DNA from 2 places in the Turicibacter faecis genome. Region 2 is predicted to be linked to the other one. Evidence: a T-box and tRNA genes for the amino acid it is inferred to sense, from the RefSeq annotation. Region 2 holds a T-box; the other holds one or more tRNA genes.
What was found. The T-box of region 2 lies ahead of trpS (tryptophan--tRNA ligase). A T-box ahead of a tRNA ligase gene usually reads a tRNA of that ligase, here a tRNA-Trp.
Positions count from the first base shown of each region.

Region 1: it encodes a tRNA-Trp, which carries the amino acid that the T-box ahead of trpS (tryptophan--tRNA ligase) is inferred to sense. The anticodon was not compared.

Region 1 is NZ_AP028127.1:1,644,909-1,660,093, reverse strand. It holds tRNA gene AACH31_RS08200 (tRNA-Asp) at 1-66, shown strand, start outside; tRNA gene AACH31_RS08195 (tRNA-Phe) at 78-153, shown strand; tRNA gene AACH31_RS08190 (tRNA-Asp) at 159-234, shown strand; tRNA gene AACH31_RS08185 (tRNA-Lys) at 253-328, shown strand; tRNA gene AACH31_RS08180 (tRNA-Leu) at 364-452, shown strand; tRNA gene AACH31_RS08175 (tRNA-Arg) at 461-537, shown strand; tRNA gene AACH31_RS08170 (tRNA-Glu) at 554-630, shown strand; tRNA gene AACH31_RS08165 (tRNA-Val) at 645-720, shown strand; tRNA gene AACH31_RS08160 (tRNA-Thr) at 727-802, shown strand; tRNA gene AACH31_RS08155 (tRNA-His) at 807-882, shown strand; tRNA gene AACH31_RS08150 (tRNA-Gly) at 887-960, shown strand; gene AACH31_RS08145 (DegT/DnrJ/EryC1/StrS family aminotransferase) at 1,094-2,200, shown strand; gene AACH31_RS08140 (ISL3 family transposase) at 2,290-3,582, opposite strand; tRNA gene AACH31_RS08135 (tRNA-Glu) at 4,023-4,099, shown strand; tRNA gene AACH31_RS08130 (tRNA-Val) at 4,114-4,189, shown strand; tRNA gene AACH31_RS08125 (tRNA-Gln) at 4,198-4,272, shown strand; tRNA gene AACH31_RS08120 (tRNA-Lys) at 4,278-4,353, shown strand; tRNA gene AACH31_RS08115 (tRNA-Arg) at 4,361-4,437, shown strand; tRNA gene AACH31_RS08110 (tRNA-Met) at 4,540-4,616, shown strand; tRNA gene AACH31_RS08105 (tRNA-Ser) at 4,635-4,727, shown strand; tRNA gene AACH31_RS08100 (tRNA-Met) at 4,747-4,822, shown strand; tRNA gene AACH31_RS08095 (tRNA-Asp) at 4,826-4,901, shown strand; tRNA gene AACH31_RS08090 (tRNA-Lys) at 4,920-4,995, shown strand; tRNA gene AACH31_RS08085 (tRNA-Arg) at 5,003-5,079, shown strand; tRNA gene AACH31_RS08080 (tRNA-Glu) at 5,096-5,172, shown strand; tRNA gene AACH31_RS08075 (tRNA-Val) at 5,187-5,262, shown strand; tRNA gene AACH31_RS08070 (tRNA-Gln) at 5,271-5,345, shown strand; tRNA gene AACH31_RS08065 (tRNA-Lys) at 5,351-5,426, shown strand; tRNA gene AACH31_RS08060 (tRNA-Leu) at 5,462-5,550, shown strand; tRNA gene AACH31_RS08055 (tRNA-Arg) at 5,559-5,635, shown strand; tRNA gene AACH31_RS08050 (tRNA-Glu) at 5,652-5,728, shown strand; tRNA gene AACH31_RS08045 (tRNA-Val) at 5,743-5,818, shown strand; tRNA gene AACH31_RS08040 (tRNA-Thr) at 5,825-5,900, shown strand; tRNA gene AACH31_RS08035 (tRNA-His) at 5,905-5,980, shown strand; tRNA gene AACH31_RS08030 (tRNA-Gly) at 5,985-6,058, shown strand; gene AACH31_RS08025 (ISL3 family transposase) at 6,208-7,101, opposite strand; gene AACH31_RS08020 (transposase family protein) at 7,123-7,494, opposite strand; tRNA gene AACH31_RS08015 (tRNA-Glu) at 7,961-8,037, shown strand; tRNA gene AACH31_RS08010 (tRNA-Val) at 8,052-8,127, shown strand; tRNA gene AACH31_RS08005 (tRNA-Thr) at 8,134-8,209, shown strand; tRNA gene AACH31_RS08000 (tRNA-Tyr) at 8,226-8,310, shown strand; tRNA gene AACH31_RS07995 (tRNA-Gln) at 8,319-8,393, shown strand; tRNA gene AACH31_RS07990 (tRNA-Lys) at 8,399-8,474, shown strand; tRNA gene AACH31_RS07985 (tRNA-Leu) at 8,510-8,598, shown strand; rRNA gene rrf (5S ribosomal RNA) at 8,605-8,713, shown strand; tRNA gene AACH31_RS07975 (tRNA-Asn) at 8,724-8,800, shown strand; tRNA gene AACH31_RS07970 (tRNA-Met) at 8,853-8,929, shown strand; tRNA gene AACH31_RS07965 (tRNA-Ser) at 8,948-9,040, shown strand; tRNA gene AACH31_RS07960 (tRNA-Met) at 9,060-9,135, shown strand; tRNA gene AACH31_RS07955 (tRNA-Asp) at 9,139-9,214, shown strand; tRNA gene AACH31_RS07950 (tRNA-Phe) at 9,226-9,301, shown strand; tRNA gene AACH31_RS07945 (tRNA-Gln) at 9,310-9,384, shown strand; tRNA gene AACH31_RS07940 (tRNA-Lys) at 9,390-9,465, shown strand; tRNA gene AACH31_RS07935 (tRNA-Leu) at 9,501-9,588, shown strand; rRNA gene rrf (5S ribosomal RNA) at 9,595-9,703, shown strand; tRNA gene AACH31_RS07925 (tRNA-Asn) at 9,714-9,790, shown strand; tRNA gene AACH31_RS07920 (tRNA-Met) at 9,843-9,919, shown strand; tRNA gene AACH31_RS07915 (tRNA-Ser) at 9,938-10,030, shown strand; tRNA gene AACH31_RS07910 (tRNA-Met) at 10,050-10,125, shown strand; tRNA gene AACH31_RS07905 (tRNA-Asp) at 10,129-10,204, shown strand; tRNA gene AACH31_RS07900 (tRNA-Phe) at 10,216-10,291, shown strand; tRNA gene AACH31_RS07895 (tRNA-Gln) at 10,300-10,374, shown strand; tRNA gene AACH31_RS07890 (tRNA-Lys) at 10,380-10,455, shown strand; tRNA gene AACH31_RS07885 (tRNA-Leu) at 10,491-10,579, shown strand; rRNA gene rrf (5S ribosomal RNA) at 10,587-10,695, shown strand; tRNA gene AACH31_RS07875 (tRNA-Asn) at 10,705-10,781, shown strand; tRNA gene AACH31_RS07870 (tRNA-Thr) at 10,788-10,863, shown strand; tRNA gene AACH31_RS07865 (tRNA-Trp) at 10,876-10,949, shown strand; tRNA gene AACH31_RS07860 (tRNA-His) at 10,952-11,027, shown strand; tRNA gene AACH31_RS07855 (tRNA-Gly) at 11,032-11,105, shown strand; gene AACH31_RS07850 (CoA-disulfide reductase) at 11,198-12,532, shown strand; gene AACH31_RS07845 (hypothetical protein) at 12,646-12,933, shown strand; gene AACH31_RS07840 (AAA domain-containing protein) at 13,048-15,185, shown strand, end outside.
Region 2 is NZ_AP028127.1:1,076,991-1,092,175, reverse strand. It holds gene AACH31_RS05265 (DJ-1/PfpI family protein) at 158-736, opposite strand; gene AACH31_RS05260 (adenylate kinase) at 876-1,406, opposite strand; gene trpS (tryptophan--tRNA ligase) at 1,503-2,501, opposite strand; T-box leader at 2,579-2,793, opposite strand; gene AACH31_RS05250 (DEAD/DEAH box helicase) at 2,833-6,081, opposite strand; gene AACH31_RS05245 (hypothetical protein) at 6,193-6,882, opposite strand; gene AACH31_RS05240 (hypothetical protein) at 7,122-7,271, opposite strand; gene AACH31_RS05235 (DUF2680 domain-containing protein) at 7,490-7,897, opposite strand; gene AACH31_RS05230 (metallophosphoesterase) at 8,270-9,151, opposite strand; gene cls (cardiolipin synthase) at 9,182-10,594, opposite strand; gene AACH31_RS05220 (DedA family protein) at 10,637-11,131, opposite strand; gene AACH31_RS05215 (autorepressor SdpR family transcription factor) at 11,273-11,533, opposite strand; gene AACH31_RS05210 (YhfC family intramembrane metalloprotease) at 11,586-12,407, opposite strand; gene AACH31_RS05205 (GNAT family N-acetyltransferase) at 12,493-12,981, opposite strand; gene AACH31_RS05200 (potassium channel family protein) at 12,956-13,804, opposite strand; gene AACH31_RS05195 (alpha/beta fold hydrolase) at 13,903-15,075, opposite strand; gene AACH31_RS05190 (aminotransferase class I/II-fold pyridoxal phosphate-dependent enzyme) at 15,171-15,185, opposite strand, start outside.

The DNA of each region.
Region 1 (15,185 bases), 570 kb from region 2:
TGTAGCGGTTAACATGCCTGCCTGTCACGCAGGAGATCGCGGGTTCGATTCCCGTCTGGACCGCCATTTAAATAAAAGGCTTGGTAGCTCAGTCGGTAGAGCAAAGGACTGAAAATCCTTGTGTCGGCGGTTCGATTCCGTCCCAAGCCACCATATAAGGTCCAGTGGTGTAGCGGTTAACATGCCTGCCTGTCACGCAGGAGATCGCGGGTTCGATTCCCGTCTGGACCGCCATTTAAATAATAAATAAAAGTCCTGCTAGCTCAGTTGGTAGAGCATCTGACTTTTAATCAGAGGGTCAGAGGTTCGAGTCCTCTGCAGGACACCATTTTAAAAAAAGGTGCGTGCCTGAAATAATGAAATGCCTGGGTGGCGGAACTGGTAGACGCACAGGACTTAAAATCCTGCGGGTGGTGACACCCGTGCCGGTTCGATTCCGGCCCTAGGCACCAACTTAAAAGCGCCCATAGCTCAATTGGATAGAGCGTTTGACTACGGATCAAAAGGTTAGGGGTTCGACTCCTCTTGGGCGCGCCATAAAAAGTGTTAAAAAGGCCCGTTGGTGAAGCGGTTTAACACACATGCCTTTCACGCATGCATACACGGGTTCGAATCCCGTACGGGTCACCATTAAGAATAAAAGTGGAGGATTAGCTCAGCTGGGAGAGCATCTGCCTTACAAGCAGAGGGTCGGCGGTTCGAGCCCGTCATCCTCCACCATAAAGAGCCGGAATAGCTCAATTGGTAGAGCAACTGACTTGTAATCAGTAGGTTGCGGGTTCAAGTCCTGCTTCCGGCACCATATGGCGATTGTGGCGAAGTGGTTAACGCATCGGATTGTGGCTCCGACATTCGTGGGTTCGATTCCCATCAGTCGCCCCAGTATGCGGGTGTAGTTTAATGGTAGAACTTCAGCCTTCCAAGCTGACTGTGAGAGTTCGATTCTCTTCACCCGCTCCAATATGAATTTTAACATCCTTCGGGATGTTTTTTTTATTTTCATGTACGGGGTGGAAATCGAGGATGGTATAATATTTTTAGAACGCTAAGCAATAGGCGTCGTAGAATTATGGATGAAAGAGGGGGTAACTAAGTGAAGAAAGTTTGTTTGGCAGCTCCGCATTTATATGAGGAGAGGAATGAAAAGATAACTCTTGATCGGTTTTTAAATGGTGAGCAAGCGGGTGACTTAGAGATTGTAAAGTTTGAAAAGGAACTTTCATCATACGTTGGTACTAGAAAAGCTTTGGTTCTTTCGAGTGGTACGGTGGCTATCCGTCTTGCCTTGAAGTCGCTTGGTGTGAAAAGTGGGGATGTCGTTTTCTGGTCATCAATTACGTATCCTCCATCTTGTCAAGCTATACTTTCTTTAGGAGCAACGCCAGTATTTATCGATATTGATCCTTTAACTTGGGGGATGTGCCCACAATCTTTAAGGCTAGCCTTTCAACAATTAAAAGAGAAAGGGCAACGACCACGTGCCGTTGTCGTTGTTAATTTGTATGGCCAAAGTGCGGATATGGATCCTATTTTAGAGATTTGTCATGAGTATGGAGTGCCTGTTTTAGAAGAGGCAGCTGAGTCATTAGGTGCGACTTATAAAGGACGTATGAGTGGTACCCTAGGCGCAGTAGGGATTTATTCCTTTAATAAAAATAAGATAATTACGACTTTATTTGGAGGGGGAGCATTAATATCAAATGACCCCTCATACGTTGATAAAGCTAGAGATTGTTTATCTGAGAATAGAAATGATTTAATGTCACCTATCGCGGCAAGTATAGGGCGTAGGCAACTTGAGGTGTTGGCTAAACGTCTTGAAAGAAAAAAAGAAATTTATGAAACGTATAGGCGCGCTTTTAAAGAGATAGGTGAAATAGAAATGATGAATATTTGCGATTATGGACATTCGAATTACTGGTTATCTGTTATGACGGTTAAGAGGGGTTCTGTAGTAACCAGTAAGGAAATTATGGAAAAATTGAAATCTCATCATATTGAATCACGACTTGTTTGGAAGCCAATGCATTTTCAACCGGATTTTTCCGACTTTCCTTTTTTTACAATACAGGAGGGGACTTCTATTGCAGAGGATTATGCAAATAGAGGGATTTGCTTGCCTTCTGATACCCAAATGACACAAGGGGAACAAGATCGAGTGGTAAATATTGTTAAACAATTGTTTATAAATAGTAAGTAATGAACTAAAAGATTGAAAGTAAGGTTCTTTGTCAAATAGTGTGGGTGAATAAAATCTATACATATAATCGGGAGGAATTAGGCTATTCTTTAGATGGTTTGATTCCTCTTCTTTTTTTGTTCAAAAGTGTATTTATGAATAATCAAAATTCTTGCTTTGAAATGGTAGAAACTACGATATCCAAAAGCGATTCGCTTAATGACTTTGATATTGTTGTTAATTCCTTCGAGTACTCCATTGGTATAAGGAGTTTCAATTGTATTTTTGACATAGTCTTGATAATGAGTGAGTGTTTTTAAAGCTGTTTTCATTTCGTGTGAAAGCAGATCAGAGGGGTGTTGAATGGCATGATGAAATATTTCAAGGTTACGAAGTTTAATAGCCTGTTGGACAGTTTGGTAGAAATCATAAGTCTCCTTTAGTTCAGGGTCTAGGGCTAATAAAAAGTCAATAATTTCTTGTTGAGAGATCATCTTTTTGAAGCAGTTGGAATAGAAGTAATGAGTGGCATTAAGATCTTCTTGGGCTTTTAAGAGAAGTCGCCAATAATGTTTGAATTTATTATAAAACTCTTTATTTTGATTCATGAAACGAATGCGTGTTTTATTAAGAGCACGAGAGACTAGTTGAACGATATGAAATTTATCTAAAACAATCTTAGCCTTAGGGAATACCTCTTTAATGAGTGTCATATAAGGGGCGTACATGTCAATGACGACGTGGGTTACACCTTCACGAGCTGCTTTAGAAAATCGCATAAAATAAGTCCTTAGTGTACTTAAGCGACGGTCTTCAACGATATCAATTAGCTTTCCATTGGACGCATCACAAAAAATGAAGGACATTGCTCCCTCGGCCGATTTAACCGACTTAAACTCGTCAAAACAAAGAACTTTTGGGAGAGAATTAAAGGGAAGCGGCTGTTCTTCATAGGAAGAATGAATGACGCGGTTAACGGTTGAATGAGAAACGTTAAGCTCACGTGCAATATCTGTTTCGGATTTCTTATGACTAGCTTCTAAAAAGATGGCTTGTTTTACGGGAGTGGAAATAAAACAATTAGGGTTAACAAGAGATGTTTCTAGGGTAAATGTTCGGTCACAATGACGGCATTTATAACGTTGTTTTTTTAAGTCTAGATAAGCATCAAATCCGGAAATTTTGACTAGCTTAATACGTGAAGTTTTGAAGCCGTGTTTAATGATATTTGAGTCAAAAGAATGACCACAGTGGTAGCAATGAGTCGGTTGAAAAGAAAGAGTTCCCAAAATAAGTTTAGAACGAACATTCTTAATCTGAGTTTCTTGGATACAATTTTTTGAAAAAGTAATATTTTTATCTTTTAAATCAAGTAAAGTTGAGATACAATTAGTGTGAGACATAAAACCAATCCTTTCGTGTTGTTTTAGCCGATTACATTGTATAGGATTTTGGGGACTATGTCTCTTTTTTTGTCTCAATATTTATGGCAATCAAAAAGGTGTGAGTAATCCCACCCACACCAAATATTATAGAACCGAAAGTAACCGGATAAGATATTACGGGTACTTTCTTTTTTATCGTTTTAAAGATTTGACTTATCTTAAAAAGAGATCGGGGATTGGATTAGGGGAGTGTGCAGAAAAAGTTATTAATTATTTAAGTTTAAAAAATTTAAAATAGGTAATATTAAAAAAGTAATAATTTTTTCAGAAAAAAACTTTGACAAATAAAAAGAATGATGATATTATAAAAAAGTCCTAAAAAACGACAAAAACAAATAAAAAAAGCATTTGACAAATCTTGTTGGGTGTGTTAAGATAAAAAAGTCGTCTTGAGAGAAGGCCCGTTGGTGAAGCGGTTTAACACACATGCCTTTCACGCATGCATACACGGGTTCGAATCCCGTACGGGTCACCATTAAAAATAAAAGTGGAGGATTAGCTCAGCTGGGAGAGCATCTGCCTTACAAGCAGAGGGTCGGCGGTTCGAGCCCGTCATCCTCCACCATATAAGAATGGGCTATAGCCAAGCGGTAAGGCAACGGACTTTGACTCCGTCATGCGCTGGTTCGAATCCAGCTAGCCCAGCCAACGATGTCCTGCTAGCTCAGTTGGTAGAGCATCTGACTTTTAATCAGAGGGTCAGAGGTTCGAGTCCTCTGCAGGACACCATTTTAAAGCGCCCATAGCTCAATTGGATAGAGCGTTTGACTACGGATCAAAAGGTTAGGGGTTCGACTCCTCTTGGGCGCGCCATAAAAAGTGTTAAAAAGGCCCGTTGGTGAAGCGGTTTAACACACATGCCTTTCACGCATGCATACACGGGTTCGAATCCCGTCTTCCCGACCATAATAAGAAGGCGGAGTAGCTCAACTGGCTAGAGCGTACGGTTCATACCCGTGAGGTTGGGGGTTCGAGTCCCTCCTCCGCTACCAAAACGAATATGGAAAAATGGAGGAATACCCAAGTCCGGCTGAAGGGATCGGTCTTGAAAACCGACAGGGCGTGAAAGCGTCGCGGGGGTTCGAATCCCTCTTCCTCCGCCATATTAAAATAAATAAACATCGCGGGGTGGAGCAGTTGGTAGCTCGTCGGGCTCATAACCCGAAGGTCGCAGGTTCAAGTCCTGTCCCCGCAACCAAAAGGTCCAGTGGTGTAGCGGTTAACATGCCTGCCTGTCACGCAGGAGATCGCGGGTTCGATTCCCGTCTGGACCGCCATTTAAATAATAAATAAAAGTCCTGCTAGCTCAGTTGGTAGAGCATCTGACTTTTAATCAGAGGGTCAGAGGTTCGAGTCCTCTGCAGGACACCATTTTAAAGCGCCCATAGCTCAATTGGATAGAGCGTTTGACTACGGATCAAAAGGTTAGGGGTTCGACTCCTCTTGGGCGCGCCATAAAAAGTGTTAAAAAGGCCCGTTGGTGAAGCGGTTTAACACACATGCCTTTCACGCATGCATACACGGGTTCGAATCCCGTACGGGTCACCATTAAGAATAAAAGTGGAGGATTAGCTCAGCCGGGAGAGCATCTGCCTTACAAGCAGAGGGTCGGCGGTTCGAGCCCGTCATCCTCCACCACTTAAGAATGGGCTATAGCCAAGCGGTAAGGCAACGGACTTTGACTCCGTCATGCGCTGGTTCGAATCCAGCTAGCCCAGCCAATGATGTCCTGCTAGCTCAGTTGGTAGAGCATCTGACTTTTAATCAGAGGGTCAGAGGTTCGAGTCCTCTGCAGGACACCATTTTGAAAAAAGGCGCGTGCCTGAAATAATGAAATGCCTGGGTGGCGGAACTGGTAGACGCACAGGACTTAAAATCCTGCGGGTGGTGACACCCGTGCCGGTTCGATTCCGGCCCTAGGCACCAACTTAAAAGCGCCCATAGCTCAATTGGATAGAGCGTTTGACTACGGATCAAAAGGTTAGGGGTTCGACTCCTCTTGGGCGCGCCATAAAAAGTGTTAAAAAGGCCCGTTGGTGAAGCGGTTTAACACACATGCCTTTCACGCATGCATACACGGGTTCGAATCCCGTACGGGTCACCATTAAAAATAAAAGTGGAGGATTAGCTCAGCTGGGAGAGCATCTGCCTTACAAGCAGAGGGTCGGCGGTTCGAGCCCGTCATCCTCCACCATAAAGAGCCGGAATAGCTCAATTGGTAGAGCAACTGACTTGTAATCAGTAGGTTGCGGGTTCAAGTCCTGCTTCCGGCACCATATGGCGATTGTGGCGAAGTGGTTAACGCATCGGATTGTGGCTCCGACATTCGTGGGTTCGATTCCCATCAGTCGCCCCAGTATGCGGGTGTAGTTTAATGGTAGAACTTCAGCCTTCCAAGCTGACTGTGAGAGTTCGATTCTCTTCACCCGCTCCAATATGAATTTTAACATCCTTCGGGGTGTTTTTTTTGCATCTATCTTATTCTTTCGCCCTATATGTATCATTAAATGGTTCTTTGTCAAATAGTGTTGCTGATTAATTTGTAACCTGTTACAACGAAAATTCAAATCGAAATCCTAGTAGCTATGCTGCTAGGATTTTCGTTTTAGGCTTTGTTAGATTTTGAACCATGAGAATACGAGATTTAAAGTGATAGAAACTACGATATCCAAAGGCAATACGCTTAATGACCTTAATTTTATTATTAATTCCTTCGATGGGACCATTTGTATAATGAGTTGAGAGTGTATTTTTAATATAGGATTGATAAGTTTTAAAGGTTTGGAAAGCCGTTTGAAACTCAGGAGAAACAAGCGGATGTTCCGTTTCGAGTAAATGATTAAATCGTTTTAAGTTTTTTGTCTGAAGAGCGAAAAGTAACTCTTGATATAAATCATAGGTTGCTTTTAATTCAGGAGATAAATCAAGTAGAAAGTTTAAGATATCAATTTCACGCATGGGTTGTTTAAAGCAGTAAACTGATCGATAAGTGGTGGTATTAAGTAAAGCGTGAGATTTTAAAAATAAGCGCCAATAACGTTTGAATTTACGACCATGCTTTTTGAACTTTTTCATGAATCGGATTCGAGTTTTGTTCAGTGCACGAGAGAGATGTTGAACGAGATGAAATTTATCAATGATAATTTGGGCATGAGGAAAAAGATCCTTAATGAGGCTGATGTAAGGAGCGTACATATCAATCACAATATTTTTTACTCGATGACGTGCTTCCTTTGTGTATCGTTTAAAATAAGCTTGAAGGGAGTTTAAACGACGATCTTCAACGATATCGATGATTTGTTTTGAGTCAGCATCGCAAAAAATAAAAGACATATGCCCCTCAGCAGACTTAACGGATTTAAATTCATCAAAACAGAGATTTTCAGGTAAATAATTAAGGTTTAAGGTTTGAGATTCATAAAAGCTATGGATGATTCGATTGACGGTTGAATGAGAGACCTGATGGCGACGTGCGATATCACATTCAGAAATTTTATTTTAGGCCTCTAAAGCAATGGCGTGTTTCGTATGATAAGAAATGTAACAGTTCTTTTCAACAATTGAAGTACTTAGTGTAAAAGTAGACTGGCAATGCCCACAATAATAACGCTGTTTTTTTAGGTCTAAGTAGGTATCGTGAAGAGAGACTTTTGGAATGACAATTCGAGAGGTTTTAAATCCATGCTTCTTAAATTTTGAATCAAATAGGGTTCCGCATTTTTGACAATGAGTCGGTTGATACGTAAGAATACCTTTAAAGATAAAGCTAGTAATTCCGTTCAACTTCACTTCCTCAAGATAATCTTCTGAAAATGTAATATTTTTATCTTTAATATTTAAAAGTTTTCTAGTAAAATATGAGTGAGACATTAAATCTTATCCTTTCAATATTGTTTTAGTCGATAACATTGTAACAGGATTGAGACTTGAAGTCTCTTTTTTTTTATCCTATGAAAAAAGTGCTGCTTAATCAGCAACACTAAATATTATAGAACCTTTTTTATATGGAGGCGGAAGGTTTTCCTTTATTTTTTAAAAGACAGGCGTGATTTTTGAAGGAGTCGAATAAGAACATAGCCGATTGCTAGTGTTAAGTTAAAAAGCCCAATAGCAAGGCTCGCCATTAAAAGGTGTGTGGCAGTGAGGGTTGGGAGCTCTCTTGTTTGGATGGATGGGTTTTCCCTCGTTAAAACATCTGATTTTAAAGGGGGATCGTCAATTGAGGCTTTAATAGGAAAGGAAGGTTGGATAGAGTAAAAGAGACTGAAAAAATAAAAAAAACAAAAAAACTTTTTGACATAGGGTTTGAATCGTGATAAAATAAAAAAGTCGAAAAGGCCCGTTGGTGAAGCGGTTTAACACACATGCCTTTCACGCATGCATACACGGGTTCGAATCCCGTACGGGTCACCATTAAAAATAAAAGTGGAGGATTAGCTCAGCTGGGAGAGCATCTGCCTTACAAGCAGAGGGTCGGCGGTTCGAGCCCGTCATCCTCCACCATAAAGAGCCGGAATAGCTCAATTGGTAGAGCAACTGACTTGTAATCAGTAGGTTGCGGGTTCAAGTCCTGCTTCCGGCACCATATAACAAAAGAATACGGTGGGGTAGCGAAGTGGCTAAACGCGGCGGACTGTAAATCCGCTCTCTGAGAGTTCGGCGGTTCGAATCCGTCCCCCACCACCACTTAAGAATGGGCTATAGCCAAGCGGTAAGGCAACGGACTTTGACTCCGTCATGCGCTGGTTCGAATCCAGCTAGCCCAGCCAATGATGTCCTGCTAGCTCAGTTGGTAGAGCATCTGACTTTTAATCAGAGGGTCAGAGGTTCGAGTCCTCTGCAGGACACCATTTTAAAAAAAGGCGCGTGCCTGAAATAATGAAATGCCTGGGTGGCGGAACTGGTAGACGCACAGGACTTAAAATCCTGCGGGTGGTGACACCCGTGCCGGTTCGATTCCGGCCCTAGGCACCAAAAAGGTCCAGTAATGATAGCAAGAAGGTCACACCTGTTCCCATACCGAACACAGAAGTTAAGCTTCTTAGCGCCGATTGTAGTACGAAAGTGCGAGAGTAGGACGTTGCTGGGCAATAAAAAAAGCCTCAATAGCTCAGTTGGTTAGAGCACTTGACTGTTAATCAAGGGGTCCTAGGTTCGAGTCCTAGTTGGGGCGCCATAAAATATTATCTTTTAGAAAGATTATATTTGAAAAATTAATATAAAATGAAGGCGGAGTAGCTCAACTGGCTAGAGCGTACGGTTCATACCCGTGAGGTTGGGGGTTCGAGTCCCTCCTCCGCTACCAAAATAAATATGGAAAAATGGAGGAATACCCAAGTCCGGCTGAAGGGATCGGTCTTGAAAACCGACAGGGCGTGAAAGCGTCGCGGGGGTTCGAATCCCTCTTCCTCCGCCATATTAAAATAAATAAACATCGCGGGGTGGAGCAGTTGGTAGCTCGTCGGGCTCATAACCCGAAGGTCGCAGGTTCAAGTCCTGTCCCCGCAACCAAAAGGTCCAGTGGTGTAGCGGTTAACATGCCTGCCTGTCACGCAGGAGATCGCGGGTTCGATTCCCGTCTGGACCGCCATTTAAATAAAAGGCTTGGTAGCTCAGTCGGTAGAGCAAAGGACTGAAAATCCTTGTGTCGGCGGTTCGATTCCGTCCCAAGCCACCATTTAAGAATGGGCTATAGCCAAGCGGTAAGGCAACGGACTTTGACTCCGTCATGCGCTGGTTCGAATCCAGCTAGCCCAGCCAATGATGTCCTGCTAGCTCAGTTGGTAGAGCATCTGACTTTTAATCAGAGGGTCAGAGGTTCGAGTCCTCTGCAGGACACCATTTTAAAAAAAGGCGCGTGCCTGAAATAATGAAATGCCTGGGTGGCGGAACTGGTAGACGCACAGGACTTAAAATCCTGCGGGTGGTGACACCCGTGCCGGTTCGATTCCGGCCTAGGCACCAAAAAGGTCCAGTAATGATAGCAAGAAGGTCACACCTGTTCCCATACCGAACACAGAAGTTAAGCTTCTTAGCGCCGATTGTAGTACGAAAGTGCGAGAGTAGGACGTTGCTGGGCAATAAAAAAAGCCTCAATAGCTCAGTTGGTTAGAGCACTTGACTGTTAATCAAGGGGTCCTAGGTTCGAGTCCTAGTTGGGGCGCCATAAAATATTATCTTTTAGAAAGATTATATTTGAAAAATTAATATAAAATGAAGGCGGAGTAGCTCAACTGGCTAGAGCGTACGGTTCATACCCGTGAGGTTGGGGGTTCGAGTCCCTCCTCCGCTACCAAAATAAATATGGAAAAATGGAGGAATACCCAAGTCCGGCTGAAGGGATCGGTCTTGAAAACCGACAGGGCGTGAAAGCGTCGCGGGGGTTCGAATCCCTCTTCCTCCGCCATATTAAAATAAATAAACATCGCGGGGTGGAGCAGTTGGTAGCTCGTCGGGCTCATAACCCGAAGGTCGCAGGTTCAAGTCCTGTCCCCGCAACCAAAAGGTCCAGTGGTGTAGCGGTTAACATGCCTGCCTGTCACGCAGGAGATCGCGGGTTCGATTCCCGTCTGGACCGCCATTTAAATAAAAGGCTTGGTAGCTCAGTCGGTAGAGCAAAGGACTGAAAATCCTTGTGTCGGCGGTTCGATTCCGTCCCAAGCCACCATTTAAGAATGGGCTATAGCCAAGCGGTAAGGCAACGGACTTTGACTCCGTCATGCGCTGGTTCGAATCCAGCTAGCCCAGCCAATGATGTCCTGCTAGCTCAGTTGGTAGAGCATCTGACTTTTAATCAGAGGGTCAGAGGTTCGAGTCCTCTGCAGGACACCATTTTGAAAAAAGGCGCGTGCCTGAAATGATGAAATGCCTGGGTGGCGGAACTGGTAGACGCACAGGACTTAAAATCCTGCGGGTGGTGACACCCGTGCCGGTTCGATTCCGGCCCTAGGCACCAAAAAAGGTCCAGTAATGATAGCAAGAAGGTCACACCTGTTCCCATACCGAACACAGAAGTTAAGCTTCTTAGCGCCGATGGTAGTACGAAAGTGCGAGAGTAGGACGTTGCTGGGCAACAAAAAAGCCTCAATAGCTCAGTTGGTTAGAGCACTTGACTGTTAATCAAGGGGTCCTAGGTTCGAGTCCTAGTTGGGGCGCCATAAAAAGCCGGAATAGCTCAATTGGTAGAGCAACTGACTTGTAATCAGTAGGTTGCGGGTTCAAGTCCTGCTTCCGGCACCATATTTAAATAATAGGGGTGTAGTTTAACGGTAGAACAGCGGTCTCCAAAACCGTTAGTGTGGGTTCGATTCCTGTCACCCCTGCCATGGCGATTGTGGCGAAGTGGTTAACGCATCGGATTGTGGCTCCGACATTCGTGGGTTCGATTCCCATCAGTCGCCCCAGTATGCGGGTGTAGTTTAATGGTAGAACTTCAGCCTTCCAAGCTGACTGTGAGAGTTCGATTCTCTTCACCCGCTCCAATATGATTTTAACATCCTTCGGGGTGTTTTTTTTATTAAAAATCATATATAATAGTTGAACTGCCAGTGATATTGATTCAGGGAGGTTTATTATGAAAGTGATTATAATCGGTGGTGTTGCTGCTGGGATGAGCGCGGCTGCAAAGTTAAAACGTGCGAATAAGGAAGCCGACGTTGTTGTGTATGAAAAATCTAAGCATGTTTCGTTTGGGGCTTGCGGATTACCTTATTTTGTTGGAAACTTTTTTGAGGATTCAAATAAGATGATTGCTCGAACAGCAGAACAGTTTAATGCTTCAGGTATTTCGGTTAATACAGAACATGAGGTTTTGTCTATTAATACGATGAATCAAACGGTATCGGTTAAAAATTTATTAACTGAAGAGATCTTTACAGATCATTATGATCAATTGATGATTGCAACAGGTGCGAGCGCTATTATTCCTCCGATAAAAAATGTTCATGTAGGGAATGTTTTCACCTTAAAAAGTATGGAAGATGGTCTAGCTTTAAAAAATATGATGGCTAATGAGGCTTTAAAACGTATTGCGATTGTTGGGGCAGGATTTATTGGTTTAGAGGTTGTTGAGGCAGCTAAGCAATACGGGAAAGAGATACACGTATTTCAATTAAATGACCGCGTACTTGTTGATACATTTGATAAGGAAGTTACAGATATTTTAGAGGAAGAATTAAGACAGCAAGGCGTTCACTTACACTTGAATAATACGGTTACTGAGTTAATCGGCGACACTCAGGTGCAAAAAGTTGTGTCAACTGATGGAATATTTGATATTGATTTAGTTGTTTTAACAACGGGTGTTCGTCCTAATACAACCTTTTTAAAGGATAGTGGCCTTGAGATGACGGCAAATGGGGCAATTATTATTGATGAGGAAGGGCGTACTTCAGTACAGGGCATTTATGCCGCAGGAGATTGTGCAACTATTTCTCATCGTTTAAAGAAGGATCCTGCATATATTCCTTTAGCAACTGGTGCTAATAAGATGGGACGTATTATTGGTGAAAATTTAGCTGGGGCTCATAAGAAGTTTAACGGATCTTTGGCCTCTGCTTGTTTGAAGGTCTTAAGTTTAGAGGCGGGACGCACAGGATTATCTGAAAAAGAAGTGCAAGATTTAGGAATTGATTATCGCTCTGTCTTTATTACTGATATGAACCAAACCTCATACTATCCTGGACAATCTAAAATATCTGTTAAGTTAATTTATGATGCTCATACGAAAGTTATTTTAGGGGGACAGGTTGTTGGACGCAAAGATGCTGTTCAACGTGTTAATGTTTTGGCAACGGCTATTTTTGCACGTTTAACGACAGACCAATTGGCAATGTTAGATTTATGCTATGCACCACCATTTTCAAGAACTTGGGATGTTTTAAATATAGCAGGAAGTGTTGCAAAGTAAAGTTTTGAATGAAAGAACTTATGTCAAACATGAAAACTGTTTAAGACATAAGTTCTTTTTTTGTGTCAAATAGAAAAAAAGTCAATATAATAACTAGTAAAGGAGGGATTATTATGAATGAAAATGATAGTGCTCCTATTAACTGTGATGAATGTCATCATGATCAGGAATTCAGTAAAGAAGTATTAAAAGAGGCGGGAGTTACAACGGGTTATTTATCAAAGGAAACTCCACCTATAGACCATCCGATGCATCGCCGATTACATTTTTTGATGTTTTTAATTTTAATCTTCTTTTTCTTAATTGTGGTTCTAATCGGAGGCAGTCGTCTTTCTTTAACAGGGGAGGAAAAATCAAATACGGAATTGGTAGAAATTCCAATTATTTTAGGGGATGTCTAGTGTTTATAGACATCTTTTGTTTATTTTGTCGGAATATGTAATCCTATAATAGGACGGAGATTGTTAGTTTATGTGATATAATGAAAAAAAGTGTGAATTAAGGGAGTGAAGGGTTTGAACAAGAAGGTAAAGCAGTTATTTGAGTATTTATTAGCACTCCGTCATTTAACGAATCAACCGATTCGTGAGATTAAAATGTATGAAAAAACATGGATGTTAGAAGAGTTGCCTGTTGGTGAAGGATGCTTTCTAGGAGGAGCTGGTGTTGATTCTCGGGCCTATCTAGAGGTGCACCAACAAGTTTTTAAAAATGATTATCCTTCTTTTGACGATAAAATAGGACAGGTATTATCGTTATTAAAATTTGATTACACTAAAGATGGAAGTTCTGTTTGTGAGGTTAATGAACTTAATATAATTATGATGCAGCAACTTAATCAATTAGAAGAAAAGGCAAAAAAAATTGATTTAAACTTTGTAAATTTAACAGATTGGGAACGTTTATTGCTAGATTTTTTTGCGCCGACAATTGAAAAAAATGAGCTTTTTTTACGCCTTGAGGGAGCGGAGTCGACGATGAGACAGTTGCTAATTGATTATGAGGCTTGGATTAGTAAATGGAGTCAATGGTCACTTGTTCAGAAGAAAAAACGTCAGGTACAAAAGCTTTATGATTACTTTTTTCAATTAAGACAAATGATGAAATCAGAGGAGCATTCCTTTGAAATAATGATGGGAATTGGGATGTTAACTTATCAGTTAAAGCAACCGATTCATCACCCGATGCTTGTAATGAGGCTAGAACTTGATTTTGATGCTGAAAATGGTGTCGCTAAATTATTGCCAGGTACCCGCGGTTATCAACTGGATTTAGAAGTTTTAGCAGGGGTTGAGTTTTCTAACCAACAGGAGATTATGCAATTAAAGGAAAGTATTTTGGATCAGTTTATTTCTCCCTTTGATTCGGAGACAACGGAGGGAATTTTGAGGCAATTGGTTCATTATATGCATCCAAGTGGTGCTTATTTGTCAGCTGATGAAGCGCCATTGGTAAGTAAGTTTCCGATGATTAGGCAACAGAGCATGATAGTTGTAAGAAAGCGGTCAGAGGTGTTGCTCAAGGAAGATTTACAGTCAACGATTGAGTATATCAGTGAGGGCGGGATGATTCCAAAGCCGCTTCAAGCGATTATCGATGTAGATGGATTGAAGCAGACTGATTCTGAGGCGCGGGAGTGGAAGAAAACGTGTGAGCAATTATTATTTCCCTTACCTGCGAATGAGGAGCAAAAGGATGTGGCAAGAAGGCTCGCTAATAATATTGCCTTGACTGTACAGGGACCACCGGGTACGGGGAAAAGCCATACGATTGTTAATTTAATTTCTCATTTGTTAGCGCATGGAAAACGTGTGTTAGTAACGAGTGAAAAGGATAAGGCGCTTCGTGTTCTTCTTGAAAAGTTACCGGAGGAAATTCAACCTTTATGCGTGTCTTTTTTAGGGGGAGATCGGCAATCATTAGCCCAAATTGAACAATCTATACGAACAATTTCTGATGGATTAGCTACCTATGATACCAAATTATTGGAAAAAGAGATTCAAGTTTTAAGTCGCCAATTAGACATGGTTCGTCGTCAAATGAGTTTGACTAAAGGTAATCTGGTTCGTTTTAAAGAGTTAGATGCTAAAGGTCAGATGTGGAAGGATAAGCTCTGTCAACCGTATGAATTTGCCCAAATGGTTGCGGCTCACTACGAACGTTTAGGCTGGATTAAGGATAAGGTTGACATGGAGGCGCCCGTCCCTTTAAGTGAGGACCAGTTTATCACTTTATGGGAATTAAAGGGATCATTGCCTAAGCATCATCAAGACGTGGCCCATCTCAAGTTACCCGCCCTCAATCGTTTAATGAGTCTAGAGGAGTATCGTAAACTATTAAACGAGGAAAGGGGATATTTGACACGGATTGAAGAGCTAAAACTCATGCCGAAGCTGTACGAACTTGAAGAAAATCGAACATTTATTGAAGCATTGAGTCAGCAACTCGAACCACTGTGTCAAAAGATTGATAAATTAAGGGATCCGCTAGAACAAAGGATTTTAGAAGAATGTTTACTCAATGAGGAACGTTCACTTATTTGGGAGACCGTTTTTAATCGATTAAAGGATATTATGAATCGGTTAAATGAGATTGAGGTGCTTTTAGTTAGTGATATTATTGAGTGTAATTATTATGATCATCCTAAATATGA
Region 2 (15,185 bases):
TTTTTTCGCTAAAAAAAGTAATGGATTGTTTTATTTGAGCTGTATAACTTTGTTCATCTTTGTCATATTTTTAAAAGAATACTCAAAAAAAAGAAAATTGAAGAGTCGAATCTTTCCCTATAAAAAAAGATTAACTCTTTGATAAAGAGTTAATCTTTTAAGCCCCCTTAACTAAGCGAGCAAACGCGTGCTTTTCCTGATGATTTTGAAATAACTTAAACCATGCACAAATTTCTAAGGTGAAATCTAAAAAAGCGATACTTTGTGCGGTAATGATATGACGGTCACGGACCAATCGTTTATCAATATAATTATCTCGAGGAAATGGATCCTGAATCCCATAGACATACTGATATTTTGTCGTCCATGCCGTTAATGGCGTCGTATACGTTGCTTCATCTAAAACCCCTGATTTTGCTAGCATAATGGTTCCCGCTGTACCAATAGCAGCTAATAATTTTCTTTCCTTATCACAACGTTTAATCAGCCTCATTAATGAAGGTTTAATATCTACCTCGCGCCCCCCGCATAAAATTAATCCTTCAACATCTAAATCAACGACTTCTGACAAGGTACAGTCAGGGTCTAAATTAAATCCTGCCTGTGATTTAATCACACGATCTTCGTAGGCAACCGTGATAATATCTTTCCCCGCGTCTGTGCGCAAAACATGACAAATAAATGAAATTTCATAATCCGTCATCCCATCAAATAAAAAAACCAAAATCTTCCCCATATTATGCCCCCATCTAACTTCGTAACTATTATCCTCATTGTAATTTAGGCCAGCTACTATTGTCAATACCTTCCACAGTAACCCTAAATAATAGCAATATTACGTCGTTTAATCAGTTGTTTCGACAACAAAAAGAATCCTATTCCCCCCTTTTATCTCCCACGCATCGCCCCTTATTCGCTAACCTTTTCAAATAAAGTTGTGCCTCGTCCCGCGATTTAAAGACGATAATTGTCTTTTCTAATTTGACAGCTGCTAATTGCTCATACAGATAAGGTAATCTTTTTTGAGGAAAGTCTAAAATGTGTTGTTTAAAATCGGCATCAAACTCCCGTTCAATCCAGGGTAAATCCTCCCGTTGATGGCCAATTCTTGAAGCTGCCCCCAGTAGACAAACCTCTACTGGGTAATCAAGTAAAAACACCGTATCACAAGCTGCTAAGCGCCGTTCGAGGGTCCGACTATAATTTCCATCAATAATCCATTGATCCTTTTGTAATAAGCGTTCTAATTGTTGATCAAATGCCTGTTCCAAAATGTGTGTCCCATCTGAACAATGCCAGATTTGATCTAAATAATAAAGCGGTAAGTCCGTGATTGTACGTAATCGTCTGGCAAATGTACTTTTTCCAGCACCAGGACTTCCAATAATTAATACCTTTTTCATCACCCACATGCACATCCTCTCTTATTTCTCGTTAAACAGTGCCGAGTTAAGTCAAATAATAAAAAAAGAGCACTTTAGTTCAAGTGCTGCTTTCCCTTCTTATTTTTTACGTCCTAATCCCATTTTATGTTCTACTTTTTTAACTTTTTTAAAAGCTAATTGATTAGCTCTTTTTGCCCCCGCATCAAGCACCTCATCAATCACATTCGATTTTAGCAACTCTTTCATGCGTTGTTGGATCGGTTCAAGCTCTGCAACAACAATCTCAGCTAAATCTGACTTAAATTGACCATATCCGCATCCTTCATAACGTGCGACGAGTGATTCAATCGATTCAGAAGTGAAGGCTGAATAGATATCTAATAAATTTGAAATTCCCGGTTTATTTTGACGGTCATAAGCAATAACGCCATCTGAATCAGTCACGGCCGACTTTATTTTTTTACGAATCACATTTGGTTCATCCGTCATTAAAACAAAGTTACGTGGGTTATCATCTGACTTACTCATTTTTTTCGTTGGCTCTTGTAAAGACATGACGCGTGCCCCTCTTTTAGGGATCCACACCTCAGGGACTTTAAACGTTTCACCGAAACGGTTATTAAAGCGTTCTGCTAAATCACGCGTTAATTCCACGTGTTGTTTTTGGTCATCCCCAACAGGGACAAAGTCAACATCATATAATAAAATATCAGCTGCCATTAAAACAGGATACATAAATAATCCAGCACTAATTCCTTGTCCTTTAGCCGTTTGCTTTTGAACCTTATCTTTATATTGCGTCATGCGTTCAAGTTCACCCATTGAGGTATTACATGTTAACATCCAAGCCAATTGTGTGTGTCCTGGGACTTCTGATTGAATAAAGATGGTTGCTTTATTTGGGTCAAGTCCACACGCTAAATAAAGGGCTGTTAACTCTTTAATCCGTTTGCGTAGCTCTAGGCGATCTTGTGGGACTGTAATCGCATGTTGATCAACGATGAAAAATAAACAATCATGCTCATCCTGTAACTCAACGAAATTTTTTAATGCCCCTAAGTAATTTCCAATTGTCAATGTTCCTGACGGTTGAATAGCTGATAAAATTCTTGACATGCTATCGACTCCTTTTCAATATAAATTTCATGTTTTCATTCATTTTCCTGGCCATAAAAAAAGCCCTCTATCTCACGATAGAGGACGATTAAAACCGCGGTACCACCTCATTTAAATAACGATTGTCGTTATTTCACTTCAAACTGTTAACGGTTGTTATCCGGGTTCCCTACTTTTTTTATTCAAGTTCCGCTCCTGAGCCCATTCATTCAAGTTATTTATCGATTCACACCAACCATCGACTCTCTTTAAAATAGGTCTTAAATTACTCTTTCTCAATCAACGCATTCATATTTAGTTTCATTTTATGCAATATTATATCGTTTGTCAATTAAAATGAATAATCATCCTCAAAAAGTTGAACCAATTCTTCGTTACTTAATTGATTAATAAAGGTTTCACCTTCCTGAACGATTGCTTCTGTCAAATCACGTTTTCGTTTTTGTAATTGCTCAATCTTCTCTTCAATCGTATCTTTTACAAATAATTTAAACACTTGAACCTTTTTCTCTTGACCTAATCGGTGGGCACGGTCAGTGGCCTGATTTTGCGCACTCATATTCCACCATGGATCGTAATGAATCACCACATCCGCACCTGTTAAATTTAATCCAGTTCCTCCCGCTTTTAAAGAAATAAGAAAGACGGGCGTGTGGTCGGTGTTAAATTGTTCAGTTAATGCTAACCGCTCACTTGTTTTTGTGGCACCCGTTAACATTAAGTGTTCGATTTCTTTTTGTTGAAGGGCCTTTGACAGAATATCAAGCATCGACGTAAACTGTGAAAAAATTAAAACCTTATGCCCCGTCGCGATACATTCTTCAACTAATTGTAAGCATAACTGCAACTTCGCACTTTCCCCTTTATAATTTTCTAAGTAAAGGGCGGGATCACAGCAAATTTGTCGCAATCTCATGAGTAAGGCTAAAATTTTAATGCGACTTCGCTCGATACCTTGCGTTTTAATTTCACTGTTCATTTCTTCTTTCATTTCGTAAACCATCGCATAATATAAGTCTTTTTGCGTCTTATCCATCTCGCAATAGAGACTCGTTTCAATTTTTTCTGGTAATTCTTTCAGCACGTCCTTTTTCAGACGTCGTAAAATAAAGGGGGCAACCTGTTGATGAATGCGACTCAATAAATTTAAATTTTGATTTTTCATCACCGGAGCCTCATATTTTTTCTTAAATTGCGTATATGTCCCAAAATACCCCGGTAAAATAAAATCAAAAATAGACCATAAGTCAGATAATGAATTCTCAATAGGTGTCCCTGTTAAGGCAAAACGTATCTCAGCCTTAATTTTTTTTACTGCTTTTGAGCTTAGCGTGCTATGGTTCTTAATATAATGGGCCTCATCTAAAATACAGTATCTAAATCTTTGATTTTCATAATGAGAAATATCGCGTCGGATTAAATCATATGACGTAATCACGACATCGACGTTAGCCCCTTGTTCAATCAGTTGCTCTCTAACTTTAGGCGTTCCTTGAACAATGATGGTTTTCAACGTCGGTGCAAATTTATGAATCTCACGTTCCCAGTTGTAAACAAGGGAACTTGGGGCTACAATCAATGCTGGTTTTGTTCCTTTTTCTTGTTCGGATACAAGAACTGAAATGACCTGTAATGTTTTCCCAAGCCCCATATCATCTGCTAAAATTCCTCCCATTTGATACTTAGACAACGTTTTTAACCAACGATAACCTGTCTCTTGATAATGGCGCAGTGTTTTTGCAAGTGATGGCGGAATACAAAACTCTGCATCTTCAACGTGATGAAACTCTTCGACGAGTGCATCAAATGATGTATCGCGTTTAATAGAAAGCGTCGGACTGACCTTCATTAATTGATCTAAATATAGCGCCCGATATTTAGGGATCAAAATTTCTGTTTCATCGAGTTGCCTTTCATCAATGCTTAAATCATCCATAAAAGACGCTAATTTTTCAACATAGTCGTTTTTTAAATTAATAAATGATCCATCTTTTAGACGGAAATATTTTTTATTTTGGCGATAAGAAGCAAGGATTTTTTTATATTCAGCGGCCGAAAATTCTAAGTCATCAAAATTTAAACTGAGCCAATCGTTTTTAAGACGAATTCCTACGGAAAAACTCTTCGGTTCCTGAATCTTAATCGCTTTAAAACTTTCAGATGCATAAACACTCCCTATTTTTTTTAACTCATCAATCCCATCTTGTAAAAAAGAATAAATGAGTTCCTCATCTTCTAGTGCATAGGCATTCGAGGTTCCCTTCTTAAATTGATACTGTTCCACCATTGCTAAAGCCTGTGTTTCCTTTAACGCATCTCGCAAAATGGCCCCTGTTGACGCAGTAGTTTCATGAACCTTGATTATCGTTTCACCATAGCAAAAATGGACATCTAATCCAATCCCCCCGCGTTTTAACGAATCCAGATAAAATTTAACCTCTAGGGGATAAACTTTAAACGTTTCATACAGTAAATCTAATGATGTATCTTTAATATACTCTTTAATATTTGGAACAACGAGTGATAAAAAGCGCGACATGTGAGCCTCGTTCATTTGCAATTCATAATGAGAAGACTGCGTCAATGTCCTTAAAATAGGAAATATTTTTTTAACAAACGCCTCACTGCAACGAAAACACTCATGTTCGCAAAAAATATAAGAATAGTTTAACCCCGCGCCTAATCGAAAGGGCCCCAAGTTATGCGATAAATAGTAATCTGTCCCTTCCTGCGTCAATCGAAATTCAATCGTAGGCTCATACGGATGTAAGGTCATCACCTGCGAGGCAAGGCCACTTATATCACAGGCTAGTGTCTGCCCTTGATACAGTTGATAAAATTGGTCCAACCATCTTGGCGTTAAAGCTAGGCACTTGGTCGCCTTAACGGGGCCAAGCGTCGGTAGTTGTTTCGCATAAACATCGTATTCTTGGATAATTTCACAAATAAATCGAGCAAATGGCCGCGACTGCAAATCAAATTGAAGCATCGAATGCTTAAACTGAAGCTCCTTGCCATAACTCACGACATTCTCATTTAAAATATCCGTCGCGAGTTTATAAATATCGCGCACGACATAAGCGCGTTGCTTTTTTACCGATACCTCAAATCCTAATTCTTGATGCTCATCTCCCATCACAAGTTTGGGAACGAGACTTACATCCTTTTCATTCCATTCCTGATGGATAACCGATGATAATTGTAACTCATATGACGTTAATAATTCATCGATGATGGCATCGGACTCATCGCCTGCCGAATGAATCACTAACTTATTTCTAATTTGATCCTCATAAACCTTTAATAAGACAGCGATCGCATGTTTACATGAGCCAAAATTAGATAAAAATGTTCCACAGTCACACTGGTCATGAAGAATCTTGCTCTGGTCATCTAAGTTAATTAAAATATGATAGGTTTGTCCATCGTCTTCGACTTCTGCAAAGATCTGATATAAATCAGTTGGATCATACGTCACATAGTATTGAATTTTTCCCCCACTGTTATAAAAGGCCTGAGCACGCGAAAAAACAGCAGGATTGGCTGCTCGATTTTTAATCCGCGTTTGATTTAAGTTCACGTTACTCACACTCCCATTCTACACTTATCTCTTTATTTTACCATAAATTGTACTTATAGGAAACGAGAGATGATAGATTTAATGGGATTAGTTTGCACCATTTCGATCCTTTTATGACCCTCCATCCCCCATAAGTTGTCTAATTAGTTCTTTTAAACGGAAAATTTGCCCTTCCTGGGGAAGGGGGCCTTGTCTTCGCTTTACCTCATCTAACAACGTATCGCCCCATTCAAGAAGTGCAGTTAGTTGACTCCATTGTATCCTTTCCTCTCCTAATGCGCGTCTTTCCTTTTCATTTAGCTGCTCATATATTTTCTTTAACTCCCTCTCTCGCCATAGGCAAGTTGACGGGGACCCATTTTTTAAATGTCGCACCCAAACGAGGGCATGCATATAAAAGTTGTGTGCTACTTTTGCAAATTCATTAGCTTTCTTTTCTTGTTCCATTCTATCTAATTTGAAGGATTGTTCCTGATAAACGATGGGATGATGATCGATAAGCACTCGCAAATCTTCATCTAGCGATGGTCTTTGAGCAATAAATTGGAACAGACACTCCCATCCTGACTGAAAAATAATTCGGCAATGAAACTGTTTCCCTCGACTCCACTCCTTTTCCACGTGTAAAAACGGCCCCATTGCCTGGACCCAATCGAGCTGTAAAAAAAAGAAAACAGGCTCGTGGCATACAATTAAAAACAGGTCGTTCCCCTCCATCATCTGTTTATAATAGAGCGCCTCGACCCCCGGTTGCTTAGCTGCCATTTGATACACAGCCCATAAATGATCCCCATACAACATTGTTCTCTCCCCTTTTGATGATAAAAGCCCTCTTCGTCCCTATTTTCCTATAACTCCTTTGATTAAAAAGACAGGGTTTCTCTTTTAGACTATGCCCCTACTCCTAAAATGCTCCTTTTTTTAAAAAATTCGCCCCTTTATTTGGATAAGATAAGATACCTTTAATAAATCGAATATTAGAGAATTGTCTAATTTTTAATTTTTTTAGTTATCGAGCAAAAAAAAGGATACCGTGGCTGTTACTTACGGTCACGATATCCTCTAATACGAGCAAAATAGGCTTTTCTTTTTTGTTCATCAACACTTAATTTTAATTTAAATGTATGATGAGTTGTGGCAGAAATCACCCGTTTTGTTTGATTGGTTACTGTTGGTTGATGTTCTCTCATGATTTCACACGCCTTTACTTTTTTCTAATTTATCGTATGCAAAAGGCCCCTTTTTGGTCTCTTCGTCATTGCATAGAAATAAAAGAATGTCTCTTGATTCAAGTGACATTCCCCATTCTTTTTTATTTTTAACAAATAAAGTCATATCATTCATCTTTATACAGATAAAATCAATAATTTTATCAACTTTTAAATAATTTGTTAAATAATGTTCCTCTTTAATTCGTTTTTTCTGTTTGTTTAGCTGGACAAGGTGCTTTAAAGCCAATAAATTGTTTTTCTTCTCGAATTTTTTCCGACATTTCTGCCATATGTTTTTGAATGTCCTCTACTTCTTCTTCAGTCATCAGTTCAAGCTCAACATATTTATCTAATAATTTTACTTTAGCAACATTAACTTTATCATATAACTCATAAATTTCTTCTTTTTGATCATCTGTTAATTGATTAAATTTTTCTTGCATTTCTTTATAATCGGCTTCAAATTGTTGCTTCACTTCCGCTTTTTGTTCCTCTGTTAATTGAGGATGATTAGGAACTTCTTTAACCTCATCTTTAGCATACGCTGTAAAACCAAGTGTTGCGGCTAATAAAGCCGTACTAAAAACCATGTTTAATTTCTTCATCTTCTTAATCTCCTTTCAAATTCTGTTACACCCTTAGTGTTCACCAGTTTTCCAAAACTTTGTATGCCAAGTTTATGAAAATATCGTATCTATTTCCAACTTTGTTGTTTCACCCTTTTATTAGGGTAATCAAGTGTTCCACGTAACCCTCCTTAGGACAATCCTAGATGTCTGACATGGTGACGACTGCTCGACCGATAGCCAATTAAACGAACGAGCGTCCGATGCCTATCTCCATTGCCTTCTAGTCTCCTAATAAAAGTTTATCTCTAAACCTTTATCTTTAATCCTCTGAGCTTTTTCCCCTCCTATGAAGTTCCCTACACGATAATTGGAGGCGACAAAAAGGCACCCTAACGTTAAACATAGCGTCTAACCTTTTGGGTGCCGAGGTTTGTTTGGATCAGCAACTAAGTCTACCACAACTAAATGGGGACGATTAAATAAGCGAAGCTTCCCTAATCCACGACTCACAATGAGTGTCATCCGATTCATGGAATAGATACCACAGCTATACGTAGGGAAAAACTTCCGTTCGGGGGAGAGCACACCACCTACAAAAGGAAGTCGCAAAATCCCTCCGTGAACATGCCCTGAATAGGTGTAATCAAATCCGTGCTTTTCATACAACGTTGCTAAAAATGGGGAATGTGCCAATAAAATATTGATTGACTCTAACCTAAGTGGTGAAAACACCTCAGATAAATCAGTAATCTCACGGTGGTTCGCTCGATCTTTTATCGCCTGAGGAACTGCCTTATAATGCGTTAAGGGGAGCGTTAATCCATAGATAAACAGTTCCTCCCCATTCACTTCTACTTGTTGGTAAGCATTGTCTAATCGGCAAATGCCCTTTTCTTTTAACTGCCTTAAAAAGTCATCATACCAACCACTTTCATTATTCATCTGGTCATATCTAGCTGTCGTTTCGTGATTTCCTTCAATATAAAAGATGGGATATTGACCTTTCAGCCCATCAATAAGATCTAAGAAAGCGCCACCGTTGGTATCTGTAGATGAGATCAAATCACCCGTTGCAAAAATTAAATCTGGATTTAGCCTTTTTATTTTGTTGATTAATCGTTTATTCTTCCGTCCAAACGTTTTAGAATGTAAATCCGATAACTGGACGATTCGTATCTGTCCCTGTGTAGAGTGAAATTTATGCGTTGTTAATCGATAAAAAGTCGTCGAGAAGGCATTTTGTTCCCTATAAAAAAACAAGATAACCGCAACAACCACCAACACGAGCATCTTTTTCTCCCCCTTCCACTATTACTTTGTTTAAAGAAGCATGGAGACCAGTCGATAGACCTTTTCTTCAAACCGAATCCAAGCTGATTTATTTTGTTCATAGGAATCATCCACTAACAAACAATTTTCTAAGTCCAGTTGAAACTGATGAACCGCTTGACGCGTCAATGTTTTATCATAAATAAAGGCATTAATTTCATAATTAATTTTAAAACTTCGTTGATCTATATTTGTTGACCCAATCGTACATAACTCTTCATCGATAATAATAATCTTTGAATGTAAAAATCCTTTATAAAAATAAACGTCAATGTTGGCTTCACGCAATTCTTTAATAAATGAGGTCGTGGTGCGATACACATAATGATGGTCCGCTATCGTTGGAATCATCACCTCAACTTTTACCCCTGAATAAGCTGCAATTTTGAGCGTCTCTAAAAACAACGAATCAGGAATAAAATACGGCGTTTGAATTTGAATTGTATGAACGGCACTTTGAATCATTTTAACAAATGTTAACTTAATATCATCTGTCGTCGTATCAGGGCCGTCTGAAACAATTTGCATTGGACACAGAGTCGTTGATAAAGGAGAGGCAAAATAGTGATTTAAGTGATCTTTAATATATCTTTCATCTTCTTGATGATCACACACCATGTAATAGTCCTTTAAAAAGCGATGTTGTAACTCCCAAACAGCATCGCCTACTAAACGTAAATGAGCATCTCGCCATGGTGAAAATTTAGGGTCCAAAGACATATATTCATTTCCAATATTCATCCCACCTAAATACCCAATTCGACCATCAATCACGACAATTTTACGATGATTACGATAATTATAATTCAATCCAATTAAGCGAAAGGTTGGAGGATGAAATTGATAGACCTGTCCCCCTGCCTCCATAAGGGAAGCAAAGTATTTAAGTCGGGTCCCAAAGCAACCAGCACTATCAAAAATCAGGCGAACTTCAACCCCTTGTGCCGCTTTTTCAGTCAATAACTGGACTAATTGACGACCGACCTCATCTTCTCGAATAATAAAATATTGAAGATGGATGGATTGCTTAGCTCCCTCGATATCTTTAAATAATTGTTGATATTTACTTTTTCCGTCTGCAAAATACATAAAATCTTGATAGAGGTAGAGGCGGCTACTGTTATAATTTTCATTAAAATGGACCAGCGATGTTATTTTATCATTGAGGGAAACCGATGCTTGGCGCCCCCTGCGCTCGTCTTTAATATCATTTAAAAAAAGTCCGGCTTTTCTCGGCAAGGGGGTCCGTTCAAACAATAAGTACATCACGCAACCAATTGGAGGAAGAAAGACTAAAAGAAGCAGCCAGGCCATTAAGAGCGCTGGCTCCTTTCTTTTATAAAAAATTAAGACAACCATTAAAAACAGGCTGATCACACGGGAAATAAACATTAAGATTGCCATGATAGGGGCGCCTCCTCTTACTTTAAACTCCCCCGGTTCCCCCTATTTTAAAAATAAATGACCGAATCCATAACCGGCATAAATAAAGACAAAATTCCAAATGATAATTCCGAACGTCGAATAAATCGTAAATTTCAAGACATTCATTCGAACAGTCCCAACCGTCAATGAGACTAATGTTCGTGCTACCGGAATGAGTCGTGCAATAAAGACTCCCTTATCCCCGTACTGATCCGTATACCGTATCGCCCGCTCAATCGCCGGGCGCATTTGCTCAAAGCGTTCATAAAACCATTCCAAAATGGGATGGCCTAGGAAATACCCAATCAAATATAGGACATAACTTCCAAGGAGTCCTGCCAATACAGATACTACCAAAGCCATCAAAAAGCTCATATCATTAGCCGCGACTAAAATACCGACCGCTGGCATAATAATTCCTGCAGGTAACCCTGGTAAATTAAGATATTCTAAAAAAACAATGACAAACAAAAAAAACAATCCATACTCGGATAAATAATCTAAAATAACCTGCACATTATCCAATGATACTCCCCCTTTATCTTTCTTAAAATTAGTATAACAAAAAAGGCAACATCCATTCGTGATTCCATAAAGTATCCTTTATTTTTTTACAAAAAAAGTCTAAAGCACCGCTCTAGACTCCTCCTCATTATTTTAAAGTCGATACCCAAACTCATAAAACCAACCAACAACATCGCCAATCACTGTTGTATTCAACGTATAAACAACAAATTGACCTCGCTTTTCACTCTGAATTAAATTGGCATTTTTCAAGATATTTAAATGATGGGTAATCGAGGGTTTACTCATATCAAAACACGCGGCAATTTGCCCCGCTGTCATCTCCCCCTTATTTAATTTTTTTAAAATCGTTCTCCTTGTTGGATCTGCTAATGCTTGAAATGCTTTATTCACAATACTTCCGCTGCTAACCCTATTAGCAAACGGACACCTCCTTTACCTTCTCTTAATATCCCGCCTTTTGGTAACCCTCTAGTTCAGGATCCTCCGGTTGTTTTAAATCTTGACGATAAACTTTTAATTGTTTTAGCATAAAACTAACAAATAAAATAGCGACAAATGTTACAATCCCTTCTACAACATAGACATTCGATACGCCAACTTGGGCCAAAGCTGCCGGAATATCGAGTAATGCGTGAATGACAATCGCTAAGATGTAAAAATATTTTTTTCGTTCCTTCACCGCTTTAAACACTAAGACGCTAAGACCGACTTGAATAATAAAGGTCATGAAGCGCTCATACCCCGCTAATCCAAAAATAAATGGGGGAAGTTGTGTTAATTGGGTTACAATCTGTTCCTCAACTTCTGCTCCTAATCCGAGCATCGAAAGTTGTCCTTGATTAATCAAAAATGAGACAATTAAATTATTCACGTACGTTGTTCCGACAATAAGCATGGCTTCTATTCCACCATGGCCGATTCCATAACTTAATGCATCTTGAATCCGAGTTTCTTTTTTCAAAAACCATTTAAAACTGACGTAGCGTCCGGTTTCCTCAAATACCCCTGCCATTAACCCACCATAAATCGCATAAATGAATGGTTGCATCAGCCATGCTGCTGTCGTTTGATTGATTTTTAATAAATAAAGATGAAGTAGTCCTTCTAGGATCTGAACCATCACAATAAACATGACCATTCCGACAAGAAAACTTTTCAGTGATGCCTGATACCGTCTTCTAATCCAGTAGAGTGTCCCAAGTGGTACTAAAAAACAAATGATGGCTGTTAGGCCCATCATGATCATTGCAAATGAGCTTACCATGTGCTCTCCCCCAATCCCCTATAATTAGAAAATTATTTAATGATATTCTTTATTATAATTTCCAATGTCTGGTCTGTCAATCTTTCTATTTAATCATTTTTTCATATGATTTCTCGGTTTCATTTTCTGAAATTTTTTTAAACCCACACGATTCAAAAAGGCGAAGGGACGCTTTATTATAATGGTAAATAGCTGGCACTGAGATTTTTGTCATTCCAAGTTCCTTCGCTCGCTTTAATAAGCAGTTGATCACTGCCTTTCCAATTCCTTGACCCCAATACGCTTCGACACCGATCGCAATCGGTAAGTTTTCTTCCCAAAGCGTCACGTCGCCAATCGCTAACCAGCGATTGTGCTCAAAGACCTCAATAAAATAAAGCTCGCCACGCGTACTTAAATATTCATACATATTATAAATTTGTGATAAGTTATAAGTTTTATTTTTAACTCCCTCAGAAAGGTACATCACTTTCTCATTTTGATACCATGGATGGGCAAGCCTCCACTCTTCCTTCTTAGGTGTTCTCAGTCTTAAACCTGGTTTAATCTCAATCAATTCTGGCTGTCTTTTCACAGTAATCTCCTTCTTTTTCCTCATTCGTATTCCGTCTGATCGTCTCCTCCTCATGAGACTTCGTCGGTGAGACTTCTCCCATTTTTACCACCCGTAAAATAGAGATAATTTCCTCAAATTCATCCGGACTCAACTCCTCAAAGTGAACTAAACGATCCACTAGGTCTAACACGTAGGCCGGTCTTTTCTTCTCCTGCCGACGATTTAAAAAATAGGTTGAAATGGTTCCGGTAAAAACCCCTAAAAATCCAATTCCACTCATCATAACAAGGGCTGCAATTATTCGCCCCATTCCCGTTTTAGGGACAATATCTCCATATCCTACCGTTGTCACCGTTACGACACACCACCAAAGAGCATCTTTAAACGGCAATCCCTCAACGAGCGACAGACTTCCTGAACCGAGTAAAATCACGATAAATGTCACACCCGTAATATAGTGAAAATTATTCGTTTTAAAAAATTCCCCCATTCGCTTAGAAAGCCGACTTAACATTGCGCTTGCCCGTAGCACCTTTGCAAAATGTAACAAGGAGAACACACGTGTCACTCTAACAATTCTCAATAAACGAAGAACAGAAAAATAGGGAATAATCGTTAATAAATCCACTTTATTTTCCTTTATAAATTGCTTTTTATTCGGACTTTTCACCAATCGATATCCGTAATCGAACAAAAAAAACAACCAAATCATTGTATCAATCCGATTAAACCATCGATTCCAGGTCTCACTCAGTGGTACAGTCAATTGAATAACCGTCATGATGACGGCAAGAAGCGAACAAATAATAATCGCCCAGGAATACAAATTAACTTTCTTCACTAAAATCACCCCATGTTCATTTAGCCTTAGTATACCTCAAAAGGTGTCGGCTTATTTAAACATTTCGTGATTCCTGTCATGACAGCTCCTGAAATTTTTCACTGTAACAAGTTAGAAATGACATCCCCAACCGTTTGCTCTTCATCAGAAGCCTCGTTAGTGTGCGCTCCTTTAATTTTTTCTTTCATCCAATCATACATCTTCGTCTCATCCTCTACCGAAAAGTAATGAGCTGAATGTTCAAGAACTAACAATTCTTTTTCACTCGACGACACTTGATTCATAAATTCCTCGACTAAGGAAACCGGACAAATATAGTCATCCGCTCCCGTTACAAAATAAAGCGGTATTTGAACCTGCTTGATTTCTTCAATCAAGTTAACCTCTTGCAATTGCTTCCAATAGTTTCCCTGATTCAACATCTTATCCGATGCTTGAAATAGTGTATCATAAGCCTCCCCAATAGATAAATCTGGACACGCAAAGACTTGATAAAACCACTGTAACACATTCACATTCGGAAGCCCCTCATTCCATTTCACATAAGCATTACTTTGTGTTAACAACTCCTGAAAGGCCTGTTGACTACTCTGCTTCTCATAAGGGGGAAGCCCAAGTTGCCGCAGTTGCGTAATAAAGTGATGGTGGCCCGTTGTTTCAAATTCTTCAAGCAACCACTCATAAAGCAATCGTTCAGAAGCCTTTGGATTAACAACTTGTGACAAACCAAAATAGCCTGCTAACTGATCCGGTAAAGCTTTCGCAAGTCGCAGACCCAATACACTTCCCCAAGAATAACCTACCAAATAAATTTTATCTTGTTCAAATTCCTCTCTTAAATAGGCAATTAATTCTTTTGCATCCGACTCCAATTGTTCATACGTAAAATCAGAGTCCCCTTTCTGATCACTGAACGTCTTCCCAGCACCCCGTTGATCCCAATAAACAACATTACAGTGGGAACTGATCGTCTCAATTTGATGACGGCCACTTATGCCGTATGGAAGCGAGAGTCCGGGTCCCCCATGTAAAAAAAGGCAAACGGGATTATCCCGATTTTCTCCCTCAATCGCAATGTATTGAGAAATTCCACCTAAAGAGACTTCGCGCATTTCACTAATCCCACCTTGTTTGTTCAGTTGGTCAGCTTGTGCTAACGTGGATTGAAAGGAGAGTTGTCGCATAACAAAAAGGCCGCCTATAATAATTAAGAACATCAATGAAACAGAAGCTAATAAATGAAGCACCGTTTTAAACAAAATTTTTCGCAACAACATCCCCCCCCATCTCAATCTCTTACAAACGTATGAAAGGACCGGTTTAAATATGCCAAAAGCTCTCACAAATCATCGGAGAGCTTTGAGCACTATTTTTTTAATTG